2 regions of the Tessaracoccus lubricantis genome follow, and region 1 is predicted to be linked to the other one. Evidence: predicted binding sites of a transcription regulator. Region 1 holds the regulator's gene; the other holds the start of a gene.
What was found. Region 1 encodes LexA, which represses DNA repair genes until DNA is damaged. Its sites were predicted from a motif close to TCGAACANNTGTTCGA; they were not measured.
Positions count from the first base shown of each region.

Region 2: ABEA30_RS11770 (DUF6504 family protein) is a predicted target of LexA. The motif match lies at 1,516-1,531, and genes of this name have one in related genera.

Region 1 is NZ_BAABLV010000036.1:33,576-37,989, reverse strand. It holds gene hflX (GTPase HflX) at 1-140, shown strand, start outside; gene ABEA30_RS11285 (ATP-dependent DNA helicase) at 208-2,127, shown strand; gene lexA (transcriptional repressor LexA) at 2,131-2,868, opposite strand; gene ABEA30_RS11275 (hypothetical protein) at 3,078-3,416, shown strand; gene nrdR (transcriptional regulator NrdR) at 3,633-4,151, shown strand; gene ABEA30_RS11265 (vitamin B12-dependent ribonucleotide reductase) at 4,225-4,414, shown strand, end outside.
Region 2 is NZ_BAABLV010000036.1:138,237-142,650, reverse strand. It holds gene ABEA30_RS11780 (cytochrome c biogenesis CcdA family protein) at 1-527, shown strand, start outside; gene ABEA30_RS11775 (hypothetical protein) at 524-1,447, opposite strand; gene ABEA30_RS11770 (DUF6504 family protein) at 1,676-1,981, shown strand; gene ABEA30_RS11765 (DNA polymerase III subunit alpha) at 1,981-4,414, shown strand, end outside.

The DNA of each region.
Region 1 (4,414 bases):
ACAGCCGGGGTGACCTCGTGGACAAGGTGCACAGGACGGCCGTGATCGACTCCCTGGAACACACCGGCGAGGGCACGCTGATCAGGGCGCGGGTGCGTCCGGACCTCGCAGACGAGCTGGCCGAGTTCACCCGTGACTGACCACGGCGCCATCCTGGCCGCCGCAGTCGGCGACATCGGCGGCGAGGCCCGTCCCGGCCAGCAGGCGATGGCCGAGGCGGTGGCCGCGGCGTTCGAGGCGGACACGCACCTGCTGGTGCAGGCGGGTACCGGCACAGGCAAGTCGCTGGGCTACCTGGCGCCCGCGCTGGCGCGCTGCGTCGACACCGGCGAGGTCGTCGTCGTGGCCACGGCCACCCTGGCCCTCCAGGCGCAGCTTGCGAACAAGGACATCCCCACGGCGCTCGACGCGGTGGAGGAGGTCACTGGGCAACGTCCGAAGGCCGCCATCCTCAAGGGACGCACGAACCATGCCTGCCTCTACCGCGCACGCTCTGGCGGAGACCATGACCAGGGCTCGCTCGTCGGAGCCGGCGCGGTGGCCGAGGCCGCTGCCCGTTCGAAGGGCGACGAGGTCAGCAGGCTGGGTGCCGAGGTGCTGGCGCTGAGGGAGTGGGTCGAGGGGGAGGCAGAGCGCGGCGGCCTCGCAGACCGCGACGACGCCCCCACGCACACCGCCCGCGGCTGGGCCCAGGTGTCCATCCCCACCCGCGAGTGCCTCGGCGTGACGGCCTGCCCGTTCGGAGCGGAGTGTTTCGTGGAGCGGTCGCGTGAGGTGGCGCGCGAGGCGGACCTCATCGTCACCAACCACGCACTCCTGGCCATCAACGCCATGCACGGCGGCACCGCGTTGCCGGAGCATGCGGCGCTGGTGGTGGACGAGGCACACGAGCTCGTGAGCCGCATCACGACGGCGGCCACGGATGAACTGACCCCTGCGGTCGTGGACCGCGCCGCGCGGCGCTCGCTCGCCTGGCTGGACGACGACCTGGGGATGGACTTCCTGGACCAGGTCGAGTCGCTGCGCGAGGCCCTGGACGAGTCCGAGTTGACCCGCATCACGCAGGCGTCCGCGCCGCTGCCGTACGCCGCAGCCGCGCTCCGCGACGTGGCCCGCAAGGTGGCCAGCGCCCTGGGCAAGGTGACCGATGACCCGGAGCGCCAACAGGCGACCTCGGCGGTCAAGGAGGTCTTCGACGTCGCGGATCGCATCGCCGCCCTCAAGGAGCAGGACGTGGTGTGGGTGACCGAGTCCGAGATCATGGGCCGGACGGCCTACGTCGCCCCGCTGAACGTGGCGGGCCTCCTTCGGGAGCAGGTCTTCGGGCAGGGGCCGACGGTGCTCACCTCGGCCACGCTCACGCTCGGCGGCGCCTTCGAGCCGGCCGCCGGCGCCGTCGGGCTGCGCGCGGCAGATCGCATCGACGATGCGAGCGGGGCCGCCGACGAGTTCGGGTGGCGGGGCATCGACGTCGGCTCGCCCTTCGACTATCGCAAGCAGGGCATCCTGTACGTCGCGCGTCGGCTCCCGCCGCCGGGCCGCGACGGGCTGCACGAGAAGACCCTTGCCGAGATCGCGCAGCTCGTGTGGGCCGCCGAGGGGCGTGCGCTGGGGCTGTTCGCATCGCGGCGGGCGGCGGACCAGGCGGCTGAGTACTGCCGGCGCGAGCTGCCGGAGCTGACCATCCTGTGCCAGGGCGACGCCCAACTGTCCGAACTGACGAGGCGCTTCCTCGAGGAGCCCACCACCGCGCTGTTCGGCACGATGTCGCTGTGGCAGGGCGTCGATGTGCCCGGCGAGGCGTGCCAGTTGGTGATCATCGACAAGATCCCCTTCCCCCGTCCCGACGACCCCCTCATGCAGGCCAGGAAGAAGGCCGTCGACGACGCGGGCGGCAACGGCTTCATGAGTGTGGCGGCCACGCACGCGGCGCTGCTGCTCGCCCAGGGCGCGGGCCGGCTGATCAGGCGTTCGGAGGACAGGGGAGTGGTGGCCATGCTCGACCCCCGCCTGGACACCGCGCGATACGGGTCCTTCCTCACGGCGTCGCTGCCGGACTTCTGGACCACCACGGATGGCGACGTAGCGGTGTCCGCGCTACGCCGCCTCCGCGGCGACACCGATTGACGCTCAGATCTTGCGGAGGACCGCGACGACCTTCCCCATGATGGCGGCGTGGGTGCCGTCGATGGGGGAGTAGCGCTCATTGTGCGGCAGGAGCCACACCTTGCCCTGCTTGAACTTGTAGGTCTTCACCGTGGCCTCGTCGTCGAGCAGTGCGGCCACGATGTCCCCGTTGGTGGCGTCAGGCTGCTGGCGCACCACCACCCAGTCTCCGTCGCAGATGGCCGCGTCGATCATCGAATCGCCCTTGACCTCGAGCAGGAACACCTGGCCGTCGCCGACCACCTGCTTGGGCAGCGCGAAGACATCCTCGACGTGCTCCTCGGCGAGGATGGGACCGCCGGCCGCGATACGACCCACGACGGGGGCCGCCACCGCCGACGGGCGAGCGTCCCACGTCTGGGTGGAGTCCAGCTGCCTACCGAACTGGTCCACCTCCGGGAGCGTCAGCACGACCGCCCGGGGGCGGTTCGGGTCACGGCGGATCAGGCCCTTCTGCTCCAGCATGCGCAGCTGGTAGGTGACTGAGGAGGTCGACGCCAGGCCGGCCCGATCTGCCACCTCCCGGATGCTCGGCGGGTAGCCGAGTTCCTCGATCGCGTTGCGGATGACGTGCACCAGGGCCAGCTGGCGGCGGGTGAGGCCAAAGTCGGGCCCGTCAGGGATGGGCAGCTCGGCGAGCTGTGCTTCGATCTCGGCATTGCTCGGGCGTCCGCGGCGTGGTCGTTTCGTCTTCTCAGCCATGGCCCTCATCCTAGCGCCCTGCATGAACACGTGTTCGAAATAATCCAGCGTGTCGCGGGCACCAAAAATGTCGGAGGGGCCCTGTTGACTGATCCTCGCCACGAAAACCCGTGGCGCACGACACGCTTCGAACGAGTGTTTGATTGGGAACGGCGGATGCGCTACATTTTCAATCGAACGGTTGTTCTAGGGATGAAAGAGGTCACACCATGGCCACCACGAGCGCACTTCGCTTCCAGGTCGTCGGCACGCCCCGTCGCCGAGTCGTCACCCTGTCTCCGGCCGCGCGCCCGGAGCCCCACCTCCCCCGTCTGCATCCGGCACGCACGGCCCTTCCGGGGCGCACGGCCGCGCCTGCCTCCTGCCGGGTCGTGAGCCCTGAACCCCGTTCGCCCTGGCTGGTGGCCAAGGTCGCCGTCGTGTCACTGCTGGCACTGGTGGGTGGCGCGGTGTCCGCCGTCGAGTTGGTAGACGCCGTCGCAGCGCCTGATCCCGCCACCGCGTACGTGGCCGGGGACCCCGCCTGGGCGCACGTCACGCAGGGCTGAGCGGCTTCGCGCCGCAGCCCGTCGGACACGCAGATCCAGTTGGGCGTGTCCCTTGCCTTCCGGAGAACAGCGGCCTAGTGTGATCCCTACATCTAGTGGTTGCACTGATGTGATTCCACTACAAGTTGTGATTCGAACATGATTCGCAACTTGTGGGGCTCGCGTCGATGTGGCACTGTTGTCCACCCGCTCCACTGCTCGAGGAAGGCCCCGCACGTGCATTGCCCGTTCTGCCGCCACTGCGACACCAAGGTGTCGGATTCGCGCGCAGCCGAGGACGGCTCGGCGATCCGCCGCCGTCGCATGTGCCCCATGTGCGAACGCAAGTTCACCACCATCGAGCAGATCATCCTCACGGTCGTGAAGCGATCCGGCGTCGTCGAGTCCTTCAGCCGCGAGAAGGTGATGCGGGGCGTGTCGAAGGCCTGCAAGGGCCGTCCGGTGACGCAGGCCCAACTGGCAGCACTCGCGCAGCGGGTCGAGGAGTCCCTTCGGGCCTCCGGCCAGGCCGAGATCCCGTCGGAGCAGATCGGCGTGGCCATCCTCGGCCCGCTGGAGGAACTCGATGCGGTCGCCTACCTCCGCTTCGCCAGCGTCTACAAGAACTATGAGTCGGTCGACGACTTCCAGCGGGAGATCGACGCGCTGCGGCTCAGTTCGATCACCCGCGAGCCGGCCCCCGAGGGCGCAGAGGCCCTCCAGCGGAGCACGGCGCAAGAGCCGCTCCTGAGCTGAACAGCCGTTCAGCGCCACCACTGTCCAACATCCACCAGCACCATCATCAACAACACATCAGAGGGGTTTGACCATGACAGCGACAGCCGCGCGGGCCTCCCGCCGCAAGTCCTCCGATACAGCGCCCAAGGGTCTCGTCATCGAGCGAGTCTTCACCAAGCCCGGCGTGCACCCGTATGACGAGGTCGAGTGGGACCGTCGCGACGTGGTGCAGACCAACTGGAAGACCGGCGAGACCGTCTTCGAGCAGCACGGTGTCGAGT
Region 2 (4,414 bases), 100 kb from region 1:
TCGGCATCCGGTTGCCCGTCCCCGGGCTCGCCCAGCGCGGCGACCCGAGCGGCCCGGTCGGGGCGGTGCTGCTCGGCATGACCTACGGCCTGGCCGGCGCCTGCACGGGCCCGCTGCTGGGCGCGGTGCTGACCGTCGCAGCCGTGGGCGGCAACGCCGTGCGGGGTGGCCTGCTGCTGGCGCTCTTCGGGGCCGGCATGGTGGTGCCGTTGGTGGTCCTGTCGCTGCTGTGGAACCGGCTCCGGCTGGGGGAGCGGCTGCGGCCCCGTCCACTGGCGGTCGGCCCGTTCACCACCTCGGTGGTGGGGCTCGTCTCCGGACTGCTGTTCGTCGGCGTCGGCGTGCTGTTCGTCACCACCGACGCCACCACCGGCATCGGCGGCATCCTGGACGCCACGCAGCAGTTCCGCCTCGAGTCGTGGCTGCGCGAGGTGGGCCTCGGCGTGCCCGACCTCGCCGTCGTCCTCGTGGTCGTCGCCCTCGGCGCGCTGCTGCTGTGGCGGTGGCTGCGTCGCCCTGACGCCTAACGAGGGCGCGGCAGGCGGGGCAGCGCGAACTCCTTGTTGGTGGGGCGCGGGTCCTCGCCGGTGAGCCGTTCGTGCAGCGCGTACACGGCCAGGGCGGCGCTGGCCAGTTGCCCCCAGGGCGCCGGGCCGGCAGGCGACGTGGCGGATGCCCGCAGCTGGCCGCCGTCGTCGATCGGCGTGCCGAGCACGGGCCGTGCCCACCATCGGGCCCGCACGGCGTGGGGTCGGCAGTCGACGTGGGCCGGGCCGGCGTGCGATTCCACGGTCCGTACCCCGCGTTCGGCCAGCCGCTGCGCCAGGAGGTCGACGAGCCGCTGCGTGGGCTGGGGCGCGCCCGTATCGTCGGTGAGCTGCCAGCGCCCGAACATCCGCTCGAGCAGGAGCGGGAGGGCGGCCGTGCCCGGGCGGTCCGGGCCCACTGCCAGCACCACCTCCGACAGCGGCGTCTGCAGCCTGCCGGCGACGTCCGCCACCGTCCGGTCGAGCCACAGCGAGGCGCGCTGCCGCTTCGTGCGGACCGGTTCGGTGCCCTCCAGTGCATGGCGGCGGAAGGCCTCCCAGACGGGCAGCAGGTCGTCGAGCAGGTCGCGCCAGCGCACCGCCTCGGCCTGCCCGAAGGCGGCTGACAAGGCGTGGTACTGGGCGCCGCGCTCGGCCGGGAGGTCCAGCACCGTGCCGTCACCGAGTGCGTGACGGGTGGGCGGGGCCTCTGTCAGGGCCAGCCCGGCGGCGTTGAGGGCGGTGACGAGGTGCGCGCCCGACTTCTTGAACAGGTCTCGCCAGGTGGCAGGCAGGACGATGACGTCCGGCAGCGGTGCGGCGGTGTGCCCGGCGGCGTCGAGGGTCACGGCGTGCCCCAGCCGGGCCAGCCGCGCGGCGGTGGCCATGCCGGCCAGCGTGGCGCCTCGGACGATGAGCATGGGACCCATCGTAGGGCGTCACCCCACCCCTTTTCTTTTGTCGGACGGTCGATCTATGATGAATATCACCGTACGCCTGTTCGATTAGTTCGGGGAAGCTCTGGTCGGCATCAGGCGTGGGGTGATGGGCCGCCCCGGCCCGGCGTGGATTCGACCCCCACTCCGGGCCGGGGCTCCCGGGTCGAGAAACACAGTTCGTTCCATTGAGTGTTCCCCGGGAGGTACCCCATGCGCAGATACGACGACCCCATCTTCGTCCTGTTCGCCGATGAGCCGAGGCAGTTCATCTGGCGCGACAGGCTGCTGCTCGTCAAGGAGGTGCAGGCCAGGTGGAGCCGCGCCACGCCGTGGTGGGCGGGGCAGCAGGCACGCGCCGCCCGGGGCGAGAGCGTCGAGCAGCCCGCCGGGTCGGACCTCCTGGGCGAACTCGAGGTCTGGCGCGTCGAGGCGGGCAACGGCCGGCACCGTGGCGTCTACGAACTGGCGCGCACCATGGGCGCGGAGGACTGGCGGCTCCAGGCGGTGCTCGACTGATGTTCACCCACCTGAGAGTGGCCTCCGGCTACTCCTTCCAGTACGGCGCCTCGCACCCCAGCGCGCTGGTGGCGCGGGCCGTGGAGCACGGCATGGACGCGCTCGCCATCACTGACCGCGGCGGGCTCTACGGCGCCGTCCGGTTCGCCAAGGCGTGCCTGGCGGCAGGGATCTCGCCCATCGTGGGCGTGGACCTGGCGGTGCGCCCCGACGGGTGGCTGGCCCGCCGTCGCCCCACGGCGGCACGTGGCGGCCAGTTGCGCGACGAGCGGCTCCCGCGCGCCGTCGTGCTCGCCACCTCCCGCTCGGGGTGGGGCGCGTTGTGCCAGCTCATCACCGCGGCCCAGCAGGCGGGGGAGCGCTCAGATCCGGTGGTGACCCGCGAGGTCATCGCGCAGCACTGCGCGGGCCGGGACGTGGTGGTGTTGCTGGGCGCGGATTCGCAGCCGGGTGAACTGCTCGTGGCCGGGCGCCCACAGGAGGCGACCCAGGAGGTGCGCAGGTGGCGCACCGAACTGGGCGACGGGCTGTTCCTCGCGGCCACCAACCACCAGACCGGGGGCCGCGGGGTCGCCTCCGCGCACCAGGCCGCCGGGCTCATCCGGCTGGCAGACGCCCTCGGGGTGCCCGTGGTGCTCACCAACATGGTGCGGATGGCCCGCCGCGAGCAGGCCGTCACCGTCGACGTGCTCGACGCCGCCCGGCGCCTCGTGCCACTGGACGTGCGCAACATCGACCGCCGCAACGCGGAGGGCCACCTCAAGGGCACCGACGAGATGGTGCTGGTCGCCGGTGAGGCCTCGCTGCTGGCGGGCCGGCCTGATGCGGCGTCCCTCCTGGCCGCCACCCGCGGCCTGGCGGAGCGGTGCATGCTCGACCCCATCGGTGACATCGGGCTGGGCGAGATCCGGCTGCCGGAGTTCGAGACCCTCGGCACCACCGCGCAGGAGGCGGCCGGCGTGCTGCGCGCCCGCTGCGAGACGGGCCTGGCAGAGCGGTACGGCACCCCGGACGGGCAGACGCTGGAGCGCCTCGACGACGAGCTGGCCGTCATCGGCAAGCTGGGCTTCGAGTCCTACTTCCTCACCGTGGCGGACGTGGTGGGACTCATCCGGGGCATGGGCATCCGCTGCGCCGCCCGCGGGTCGGGCGCCGGAAGCCTCGTCAACTACGCGCTGGGGGTCTCCGGCGTGGACCCGATGAGGTACGGGCTCATCATGGAGCGGTTCCTGTCGCCGCTGCGCATGGCGCTGCCCGACATCGACCTCGACGTCGAGTCGGCGCGCCGCACGGAGGTCTACGACGAGATCCTGGCCACCTTCGGCGCGCAGCGGGTGGCGTGCGTCGCGATGATCGAGACCTATCGCGTGCGCCACGCCGTGCGCGACGTCGGCGCGGCGCTCAGCCTCCCACCGGTGGAGATCGACGCCATGGCCAAGGCGTTCCCGCACATCCGGGCCAGGGACGCCCGCGCCGCGCTGCGCGACCTCCCCGAGTTGCGCGCCGCGGGGCTGGGGGAGGAGCGCCTCGACGTGCTGTTCTCCCTGGTCGAGTCACTCGACGGCCTGCCACGGCACATCGCGCTGCACCCGTGCGGCGTGATCCTCAGCGACTCCTCGCTGGGCCAGCGCACCCCGCTGGAATACAGCTTCGGCGGCTACCCCATGAGCCAGTTCGACAAGGACGACGTGGAGGACCTCGGGCTGCTCAAGCTCGACGTGCTGGGCATCCGCATGCAGTCGGCCATGGCGCATGCGCTCACGGAGATCGAACGCACCGCCGGCCCCGCGCCCGACATCGACGCGCTCGCGCCGTTCGACGACCCGGAGGTCTACGACATGATCGCCCACCGCGCCACGCTGGGCTGCTTCCAGATCGAGTCACCCGGGCAGCGCGAACTGGTGGGCAAGTTCGGGCCGGAGACGTTCCACGACATCATCGTCGACATCTCGCTGTTCCGGCCGGGGCCCGTGAAGTCGGACATGGTCACCCCGTTCCTCGAGGCCCGGCAGGGCTGGACGGAGCCGGAGTACCTCCATCCCAGCCTCATCCCGGCGCTGGAGCAGACGTGCGGCGTGGTGGTCTTCCACGAGCAGATCATCCAGATCATCTCCATCGTCACCGGCTGCTCGTTGGCGCAGGGCGACGAGGTGCGCCGTGCGCTGGGGGACCGCGAGGGCCAGGCGAAGGTCAAGGAGTGGTTCGTCCCGAAGGCCCTGGGCAACGGCTACCCGGCGGCGCTGTGCGAGGAGATCTGGGCCATCCTCGAGTCGTTCGCCTCGTTCGGGTTCTGCAAGGCGCATGCGGCAGCGTTCGCGCTGCCCACCTACCAGTCGGCGTGGCTGAAGCGGCACTACCCCGCGCACTTCCTGGCCGGCATCCTCACGCACGACCCCGGGATGTACCCCAAGCGGCTGCTGCTGGAGGAGGCCC